Regions from separate parts of the Aminobacter aminovorans genome, predicted to be linked through region 2. Evidence: riboswitches for the same ligand, from Rfam matches in the RefSeq annotation. Region 2 holds a riboswitch; each other region holds the start of a gene.
The links. A riboswitch is a leader RNA that binds a small molecule or an ion and turns the genes downstream of it on or off. The one in region 2 is predicted to bind cobalamin.

Region 1 (3,268 bases), on a different contig from region 2:
CGGATCGACCACGAAACGGGCTTCGAGCCGTTGGAGTTTGGGCTGCTCGCCCCAGTAGCCTTCGAACGGCTCGGCTACGACGAGTTCGCCGGGGACAAACTCGGTCGGCTTGAAGTAACCTGAGAGGTCGGCTTCCAGCGCATATCGGTCACCAAGTTCTTCGGCACGCGCGGCATTGTGTACGGCGATCGTAACTGTCTTGAACAGGAATGCCGGGTCGGGCTTTTCGGTGCGGATTTCAAGCGTGGTCGGGCCCACCGCCTTGAACGTCGCGCCACGCAAGATCGAAGCCGCGCGGGTGTTCTTGGCCTGATGTCGCTCAAAGGATGCCTGCACGGAAGCAGCATCGACGGGCGCGCCGCTCCAGAACTTGGCGTTCGGCTGCAATTCGATCCGCCACAAGGTTGGTTCCACCAGTTCCCAGCTTTTCGCAAGCGCCGGGATCAGATCCGCGCCGTCGAGCGTCGCGTGAACAAGCGGCTCCGCGAAACCATTGTTGATGATCCGCTGGGCATCGATGTTGATGGGGTCGAGCGAGCGCGGCATGTTTGCGGTGACGAGGCGCAAGACCTGCTCCTCGGCAGGCGCGGCCTCCTGGGCGAAAGCAGGCAGGGTGAAGGTGGACCATGCGATGGCCAGCGCGGCCAATGCGCTCCGCGAAAGGACGTTCATCTTACTCTCCTTTGGATGAGGAACTGTTGATCACCGGACGCAGCCGCTGCTTGCGGCCTGTCGGCTCATAGGCGAAATCATGGACGACGCTGCCGCCCAGCAGATGCTCTTCAACGATGCGGTCGACCGCCGTCTCCGTGACGCCGCCATAGTAGGTGCCTTCCGGATAGACCTGGAGCACGGGCGCGAGATTGCAGGGGCCAAGACAGGTCGCCTTCGCTGTCATCGTGCCTTCGCCAGTCATCCGAAGCTTGCGGCTTTCCTGCAGATTGCGGAGGTGGCCCCAGATCGCGTGCGCACCCGCCGCATTGCAGGCGCCGCCCTCGCAGACCAGGACCCGACGCTTTTGCGCTGGCACCAGCGATCCTTCCAGCTTCACGTGATCATCCGGTGGAACCGCAGGCTCGGCGGCCGCGCCGTTGATGAGAGCACCGAGCAGCGGTTCGAAATGGAGGCTCTGGGCGATATCACGAGATATGCGGACCGGCGGCCATCGACCGGGATGTTCGGACTGCCAGCGCTTCAGCGAGCGCGTAATCCAGTTCAGGAAGCTCGGCTCCAGCGGAAGGACAAGCGGCACCACAAGGATCGCGTCATAGGGGCCGCCGCGGAGCGACAGGAGTGCGTCGCGCAGCGAGGGTTGACCCTGTTCGGAGTAGCAAGCCATCGCCGCCGCCACTCCTGGCAGCATGGCAGCCATCGTCGCTATGCGCTGCATCTCCGCATGCGGAGCCGCCGCAAACGCAGACTTTGCCACCAACAGTACGGCCTGTCCGGACGCGACTTTGTCCGGGCTGAGCTGGTGCGAAAGAGAGAAATCTACTTCCAACGAAAAATCCCCGACCTGATGCGGACGGGGATACGGAAACGTGGCCGCGCGAGCATGCCAAAGGCAGCTGCGACAGCGCGCGCTCCTGTGGCACACCCCGACCACGGAACCAAAAGCAGTCAGGCAGGTCTCCTGGCTCGCGGTTCATCGCTGCTTCGCCTGTCTTCCCGGCACCTAAGTGCCAGTGACGTCGTTGGCGTAACAACTCGCCGCTTACAGTTGCGGGACAGCTCCGGTTTCGCACCGGATTCCCTCTTAGCTGTCACGTCGGCGCAAACCGCCGCGACAGAACCTTGACCGGCGCAACCTATCGGTGTCAGCCCTCAAGTCAATCCCGTCGGTCAGGCATTTTCCCTGCAAGGCCGAAAGAAAACAGAATGTATTGTCAGTCGACGATTACTGCCCTGTTCACACAGTCAGGCAGGTAGCTCTGCAGCCGAGTAGTTCTGGCGATCCTGATTTGCCGACAGGTCAGCGACGTGGCAGGGATCACAGGGAAAACCGCGCGGCCATCTTTAGCCCGCTATCGCCAGGGGAGCCTTTAACTTGCCTTGGCTACAAGCCAGACTGTGCAGAAGTAACCCAAGGTGGCTGCGGTTGCGGTCAAGGCAGTCCCCCACATCATGTCGACGACACTGACCGAAACTGACCAGTTCTTGAGCGTGGCCAGGTTGGTCATGTCGTAAGTGCCATAGGCGACAAGCCCGAGCAGCGCGCCATTGACCAGTGCGGTCACCCAGCTTGCGCCGTTCACCGCCGGCATCACTGCGAAGTGGACCACACCGGCGACATAGACAAGGTAGAAGAGACCGGCGACGCCGAAATTGGGTTGCTCGAGAAGCAGGCTGCCGATCCGGTTGCGGTAAAAGCTGGTGGAAATGGTCGACAGCCAGATGAAGTCGATGCAGAAAAAGCCGACGGCGGTAGCGGCATAAGCGATGGCGTAGCTTGCGATCATCGGTGCACTTCTGCTGCTTGGGGCGCAGGCGCCCGATCAAATACCCAGGAGTGGCTGGATCGCCCGGACAATCCAGCTGCGGAACTTCAGTGGCGCGTCGGTGACGGCAAGACAGATGCAATCGCTGTCCGCAGTGGCGACGGGCTGATGCATCAGGCTTTCATCGGCATCTTCGATATCACCGCGGGAAAAGATGTTCTCGCCGTCAACGAAGCTGCCGCTGAGCACCAGTGTCAGCTCGCGGCCGCCATGGCTATGCTCAGGCACAGGCTTGCCTGCAGGAATGCGCAGCAGCCGTACCCTGGTCTCGCGCTCTCCGGTCCTGATAGGGATCTGATAGGCACCTCGTCCGAGTGGCCGCCATTTGAGCGCGTCGATGTCACTGCCGAGGTAGGAGCGCAGCGGCTCCGGCAAGCCATCGCCCTGGCCGGAAGCCGAGGTTTCGCGGCTGGCGAATGGAGGGGCCTTGGAGGGCTGCTCCAGACGCCTGCGCACGCTCGCCCATGCATCGTCGACGGAAGCATCGTGCGGCAGGCTATCCAGCAGTTCACCGCCGATGCCTTCGGCAACAGTCAAGCGGCGCCGGCAGGACGGGCAAAGGGCAAGGTGCGTGGCGACCGCGATACTCCAGCCTTCGGCCAGACTGCCGGCAGCATAGCTCAAGAGCAGATCGTCGCTGACATGGTGACGGATGGTCAAGACACTTCTCCAGAGCGGGCGAGCGCGGCCCGCAGTTTGTCGAAGGCGAGGCGCATGCGCGATTTGACTGTTCCCAGCGGTACATTGAGGCGCGTCGCGATTGCCCTGTG
Region 2 (3,268 bases):
GGCCGCCGAGAATGCGGACAAGGATGACCTTGGCGTGGCTGGCGACGCTGTCGATCCAGAGATCGACCGACATCGGATGGCGGAGGTCGCGCAGGCTTGCGAGCCGCATCGATGGCAGGTTTTCCGCGTCCGCCTTCCAGGCGCCGGCGAGGCCGGCCAGATCGCTGTCGGTGAAGGACAGCGCCACCACATCCGCAGGCTTCTGCCTGAGGTCGACAGGCTCGATCAGGTCATCGAGCGAGGCGGAGGTGGTGGTGAGGATGTGCATCCCGGCTGTCCGGTTCAGCCGACCAGGATACGCTCTATGGCCGGGCGGTCGAGGCCCTTGAGGCCGATCACGACCAGGCGCGAGCGGCGGTCGTCCTCTGCGGTCCAGGCGCGGTCATAATAGTGGTTGACGCGCGGTCCGACGGCCTGGACGAGCAGGCGCATCGGCTTGCCGCCGACGTCGACGAAGCCCTTTACACGCAACACATTCTCTTCTTCGGCGGCGGTGGCGACGCGTTTCGCCAGTTCGTCGGGGTTGGCGATCGACGGGATCTCGATGACGAAGGTATCGAAGTCGTCATGCTCGTGGTCGAACGCCCCGTCGTGATGGGTCTTGCGGTTTTCGATGTCGTCCTCGACGGCGAGGCCGAGGCCGAGCAGCACCGACGGATCGACCTTGCCATGCGCCGACGGCACGATCTTGACGGCGCGTGCCAGGTGCTCGCGCACGATGGCGGTGGCGCGGGCGTGACCGGCTTCGTCGAGCAGGTCGCTCTTGGACAGGATGATGAGGTCGGCGCAGGCGACCTGATCCTCGAACACTTCCTCGACCGGGTCGTCGTGGTCGAGCGAATCGTCCGCACTGCGCTGGGCGGCGAGCGCTTCCATATCGGAGGCAACTTTACCTGCGGCCAGCGCGGGGCCATCGACCACGGCGATGACGCCGTCGACCGTCACGCGGCTCTTGACCGTTGGCCACTGGAAGGCCTGGACCAGCGGCTTGGGCAGCGCCAGGCCCGAGGTCTCGATCAGGATGTGGTCAACTCTCGGAGTAAGCGACAGAATCTGGTCGAGGGCAGGGACAAAGTCGTCGGCGACGGTGCAGCAGATGCAGCCATTGGCCAGTTCGACGATGTTTTCCTCCGGGCAGGCATCGACGCCGCAGCCCTTGAGAATCTCGCCGTCGATGCCGACATCGCCGAACTCGTTGACGATGATGGCGAGGCGCTTGCCCTTGGAGTTCTCGAGGATGTTGCGCAGCAGCGTGGTCTTGCCGGCGCCGAGAAAGCCGGTGACGACGGTGCAGGGAACGCGTTCGACGGAGGCGGTCATGGGTCTTCCTTGATGAGAGCAAGTGGTGGTATGCGCGCGACGAGGCCGCGCTTGAGGCTATCTGGACGGCCGCGCCAGGGGATCAGGCCGTCGGTCGAGGTGGCGAAGAGTCTTGCGCCGGCGACGAGATCGTCGCCCGACATGGTGTTGAGATCGCCGAAGACGTAGCTCCACGCGCCGTCGCGTATCAGGGCGGCGCTGAGGCGGCGCTTGCAGTTGCCCAGGCACTCGACGCTGCGCACGGCGATCTCGCCATTGGCGGCGAGGCGGGCGTGCTCGGCAAGCTGGGCGCCGGCGCGCGGATGGGCGTCCGAGCCGGTTTCGTCGCGGCAGGATGAGCAGACGAGGATGGTGACGTCGCATGAGCGCGCGTCGGCTGCATCGCAGGATGCGTCGGCTGATGCGACCGGAAGGTTGTCGTCGAAGTCCAAATCCAGGCTCCTTGCCCGGGGCACCCGCCAGGCGATCGGATCAATGTCAACGACGGCAGGTCTCCTGGCTTGCGGATCGTCACCTTCGCTCGCCTTCCCGGGAAAATCCCAGTGGTCTTCGAGCTTGGCTCTTCGCTCACAGTTGCGGGGACAGCCGCGGATTTGACGCCACCGGCGCGCACCGCATTCCCTCTTAGCCTTCGCCGTTGCGGGCAAAGGACCGTCTGTGGGCGATTTAGGCTTTGGTGAGGGGTGGAGTCAACGTGATGGAGCGACAGCCGCCGTCGCAGCGGTCTTTTTTGGCGGCACATGGGACGTCGATTGACAAGCGCAGCCGGCGTTCTCAAATACGCGCATGTATCGAAATCGCGCGCAGCTTGAGGAAGGGTATCTCGCCCAGGCGAAGATAGAGTTCCTGTTTTTTTGGGGTCATCAGCCGTCAAGGGACGGGAAGATCACCTCGTCGTGCCTCAGCCAATGGTGGCCAGCTCCCTTCGCGGTCGATGCTGTCTCCTATCCAACCGTCGAGCATTGGATGATGGCCGAGAAGGCTCGCTTGTTTGGAGATCATGAAATCGCGTCCAGAATCCTGGAGACCGAGAGCCCGAAGCAGGCAAAGCAGTGGGGCAGAGAGGTGCGCGGCTTTGATGCAGCCCGATGGGATGATGAGAAGTTTGGCGTCGTCGCAGAAGGCAACGGTCACAAATTCGGACAGAACCCGGCCTTGCGAGAATTTCTGCTCAATACAGGAAGTGCCGTTCTGGTCGAGGCAAGCCCCGTCGACAATGTCTGGGGAATAGGTCTTGCCGCAGACGACAACCGCGCCAGCAATCCACTTCAGTGGCGTGGCGACAATCTCCTCGGCTTCGCGCTGATGCAGGTGCGTGAGGAGCTACGCGGTTGAGTTCTTGTCACTCGCAAAGCGTCGCGTAGCCATATCCATCAGGCCGGATCCAAGATCGCCCGCGGGCGTCACCTCGATGCGTTCGAGGCCGAGCCAGTCGCACATCTGCTGGAGTTCTTCGTAAAGTTCGGCTGCGGTTTCCGGTGGCGCACAGGGCTCTGCATAGGCGGCGTGGACGCGCAGGATACCCGCCGGACGGTCGGCCTTCAGGTCGATGCGGGCGACGATGCGCTCGCCCAGAAGGAAGGGCAGGACGTAGTAGCCGTATTGGCGCTTCTCGGCCGGGGTGTAGATTTCGATGCGGTAGCGGAAGCCGAACAATTGCTCGGCACGGGTGCGCTCGAAGACGAGCGGATCGAAGGGCGCAAGCAGGGCGCGTGCCTGGATCTTGCGCGGAATGCGCGCATCGGCGTGGAGATAGGCCTGCCGGTCCCAGCCCTCGACGCGGACGGGAATCAGTTCGCCGGTTTCGACCAGCTCTTCGAGCCGGCCTTTCACGTCGGCTGGCGACAGGCGGAAATAGTCGCGCAGGCAGATGCCGGTTGCGACGCCATGGGCGCGGGCGGAGATTCGCAAGAGATCGCGATGCGCATCCTCGGCCTGGGGAGCAGGA
Region 3 (3,268 bases), 540 kb from region 2:
CGCTGATGATCGCCCGCGTCATCACCGCCTTTGGTCACGGCGCCTTCTTCGGCATCGGCTCGGTGGTGGCGGCGAGCCTCGTTCCTGCCAACAAGCGCGCCAGCGCGATTGCCCTGATGTTTGCCGGCCTGACGCTCGCCAACATTCTCGGCGTCCCCGGCGGCACGGCACTCGGCGAAGCCTATGGCTGGCGCGCAACCTTCTTTGCCGTCGTCGTCATCGGCCTGCTCTCGGTGGCGGCCATCGCCTGGCTGGTCCCTGCGGGCGTCGCCCCTCCCGGCAAGGGTGGCGTCGCCGGCGAGGTCAAGGTGCTGGGCAAGCTCCAGGTGTGGCTCGCCATGATCATCTCGGCGCTCGCCTCGGGCAGCCTGTTTGCGGTCTTCACCTACATCAAGCCGATCCTGACCGACGTCAGCGGCCTCTCTGTTGAATCGGTCACCTGGGTGTTGTTGCTGTTCGGCGGTGGCATGACGATCGGCAACATCATCGGCGGCAAGCTGGCCGACTGGAAGCTGATGCCCACAGCCATCGGCGCGCTGGTGGTGATGGCGGCGATCCACGTCGCCTTCGCCGAACTCAGCTCTTCGGCGCCCGCCGCGATCCTGCTCGTCTTCATGTGGGGCGTTATCACCTTCGTCATCGTGCCACCGATGCAGATGCGCGTCGTCGAAACCGCTTCGGAGGCACCGAACCTCGCGGCCACCCTCAACCAGGGCGCCTTCAACGCCGGCAACGCCGCCGGCGCCTGGGCCGGTGGTGCGGCGATTTCGATGGGCGTGAGCTATGCCGACCTGCCCTTCGTCGGCGCGGCCATCGCACTGTCTGCCTTCGGCGTCGCGCTCATTTCCTTCGCGCTCGACCGGCGTGACGCAATTCAGCAGCCGGCATGACGCTTTAGCCCCCGCATGACGCTTTAGCGCCCGGCATGACGCTTTAGCGATTGTCAGCAACCCGTCGCTGCTGTAGCCACGACAGCGATGGTTCCTGCTATCCGGTTCGGGCAGCAGGTTAAATGGGAACACGGTGAGACGTCCCTGACGCGAAACCGTGGCTGCCCCCGCAACTGTGAGCGGATAGCAATTCGGAAACATGCCACTGGCCGAAAGGCCGGGAAGGCTCCGAGGCGCGATCACCCGCAAGCCAGGAGACCTGCCATCATCCGATTAACTCAACCGGCCGGGGTGTGCCGCGGAGATGATGATGGTTGCGACTGCCTTTTTCAGTACCGGCGCGCTCACCGGATCGTTCTGCCACCTCCGCCCGATCGCGGAGACAGGGCATGCTCGATCGCGTCCACGCCGCTAGCCACCTCGTAGGCACCACCCCGGCACTGCTCGAACTAGACGGCGTCAGCTGGGGACCACGCGTCTCGCAGCCTATTCTCGAACCGGTCAGCCTTGCAGTTGCTCCTGGCGAATTGCTTGCCATCGTCGGCCCCAACGGCGCTGGCAAGTCGAGCCTGTTGCGCTGCCTCTACCGCTATCACAAGCCGACGACGGGCACTGTCCGCCTCGACGGCACCGACATCTGGAAGATGAAGCCGCGCGACTGCGCCCGCCGTATCGCAACAGTGCTTCAGGAGAGCGCTTCCGACTTCGGCCTGACGGTCGCCGAGATCATCGAGCTTGGCCTGACCCCGCATGTCACGAGCTTCGGCACCAGCGACGACGACTACATCAAGGTCGAGGCAGCCCTCGCCCTACTCGGTCTCACCGCGCTGGCGGCGCGCGATTTCGGATCGCTGTCCGGCGGCGAAAAGCAGCGCGTAATGATTGCGCGGGCGCTTGTACAGAAGCCAGACCTTCTTGTCCTCGACGAGCCGACCAACCATCTCGACATCCGCCACCAGCTCGAGGTGCTGGAACTGCTCGGCAATCTCGGCTGCACGGTCGTCGTCTCCCTGCATGACCTGGCGCTCGCCTCCGCTCATGCCGACCGCGTGCTGGTGATGGACGCCGGCCGCGCGGTGGCCTGTGGTGCGCCGGCCGACATACTGACGCCAGAGCGCATCCGTGACAGCTTTTCCGTCGGTGCCACCCTCGACGACCATCCGGTCACCGGGCGCCCGCGCTTTTCCTTCCACCTCGAACGCTGAACATCAAAAGGAGCCTTCATGCGCCTGCCCATCATCGCCGCCGCTCTGCTCGCCACCTGCGCCTCGTCATTGGCCAGCGGCTTCCCCGTAACCGTCAAGAGCTGCAATCGTGACGTGACCTTCGAGGCAGCCCCCAAGCGTGCCGTCTCGCATGACGTCAACCTGACCGAGATGATGCTGGTGCTCGGCCTTGCCGACCATATGGTCGGCTATTCCGGCATCTCGGGCTGGAAGACCTTGGACGAGAACCTGCGCAAGGGCGTCGGCGAATTGCCCGAACTCGCGCCGAAATATGTCACCAAGGAAGTGCTGCTCGGCGTCGACACCGACCTGTTCTTCGCCGGCTGGAACTACGGCATGAAGGTCGGCGGCGACGTCACGCCCGACACGCTCGCGCCCTTCAACATCGCGGTCTACGAACTGACCGAGAGTTGCATCCACATCATGAAGAAGGACAAGTCGTCGCTTCAGGACGTCTATGCCGACCTGCTCAATCTCGGCGCCATCTTCGGCGTGCGGGAGAAGGCGGCAGCACTGGTAACGGGCTACGAGAAGGAACTCGCCGACTTCCAGGCGTCGCTGCCCAAGCTCGACAAGCCGGTCAACGTGTTCCTCTACGATTCCGGCGAGCAGAAGCCCTTCACCGCCGGCCGCTACGCCATGCCGACTGCGATCATCGAGGCTGCAGGCGGCAAGAACATCACCGACGACGTCGAGTCGAGCTGGGTCGAGATCGGCTGGGAACCGGTCATCGAGCGCAACCCCGACATGGTGGTGATCGTCAACTACGGCGAGGTGACAGCCGAGCAGAAGATCGAGTTCATGCGCACCAACCCGGCCTTCAAGGATATCGAGGCGGTCAAGAACAACCGCTTCTTCGTGCTCGAATACAACGAGGCGACGCCGGGACCGCGCAACATCGCGGCGATCAAGCGGCTGGCCGCCGCGATGCGGGCCGACTGACACATGTCGCACCGCCACCTCGTCGCCGGGCCGCGGCACGTCCTCATCCACGCCATGCCGGCCCTGATTCCGGGGCTCGCAGTGGTGCTCGTCGCAAGCATGGTCATCGCCGTCGGCATCGGCCCGGTGGCGATCCCGCTGGAGACGGTGTGGGGCGTCATCGCCAACAAGGTGATGGCGGGAAGCGTCGAGGTGGCGTGGTCGAGCGGC

Region 1: another riboswitch for cobalamin. It lies ahead of DY201_RS26300 ((2Fe-2S) ferredoxin domain-containing protein); the one in region 2 lies ahead of DY201_RS12755 (DUF1636 family protein).
Region 3: another riboswitch for cobalamin. It lies ahead of DY201_RS10125 (ABC transporter ATP-binding protein); the one in region 2 lies ahead of DY201_RS12755 (DUF1636 family protein).

Annotation. Positions count from the first base shown of each region.
Region 1 is NZ_UFSM01000002.1:366,746-370,013, forward strand. Features, by position in the region: gene DY201_RS26295 (ABC transporter substrate-binding protein) at 1-672, opposite strand, end outside; gene DY201_RS26300 ((2Fe-2S) ferredoxin domain-containing protein) at 674-1,372, opposite strand; cobalamin riboswitch at 1,608-1,812, opposite strand; gene DY201_RS26305 (DUF2177 family protein) at 2,043-2,459, opposite strand; gene DY201_RS26310 (ChrR family anti-sigma-E factor) at 2,496-3,158, opposite strand; gene DY201_RS26315 (sigma-70 family RNA polymerase sigma factor) at 3,155-3,268, opposite strand, start outside.
Region 2 is NZ_UFSM01000001.1:2,612,227-2,615,494, forward strand. Features, by position in the region: gene cobN (cobaltochelatase subunit CobN) at 1-268, opposite strand, end outside; gene cobW (cobalamin biosynthesis protein CobW) at 283-1,320, opposite strand; gene DY201_RS12755 (DUF1636 family protein) at 1,317-1,751, opposite strand; cobalamin riboswitch at 1,789-1,991, opposite strand; gene DY201_RS12760 (riboflavin biosynthesis intermediates N-glycosidase) at 2,107-2,655, shown strand; gene DY201_RS12765 (winged helix-turn-helix domain-containing protein) at 2,644-3,268, opposite strand, start outside.
Region 3 is NZ_UFSM01000001.1:2,068,464-2,071,731, reverse strand. Features, by position in the region: gene DY201_RS10130 (MFS transporter) at 1-890, shown strand, start outside; cobalamin riboswitch at 962-1,171, shown strand; gene DY201_RS10125 (ABC transporter ATP-binding protein) at 1,280-2,095, shown strand; gene DY201_RS10120 (ABC transporter substrate-binding protein) at 2,114-3,058, shown strand; gene DY201_RS10115 (FecCD family ABC transporter permease) at 3,113-3,268, shown strand, end outside.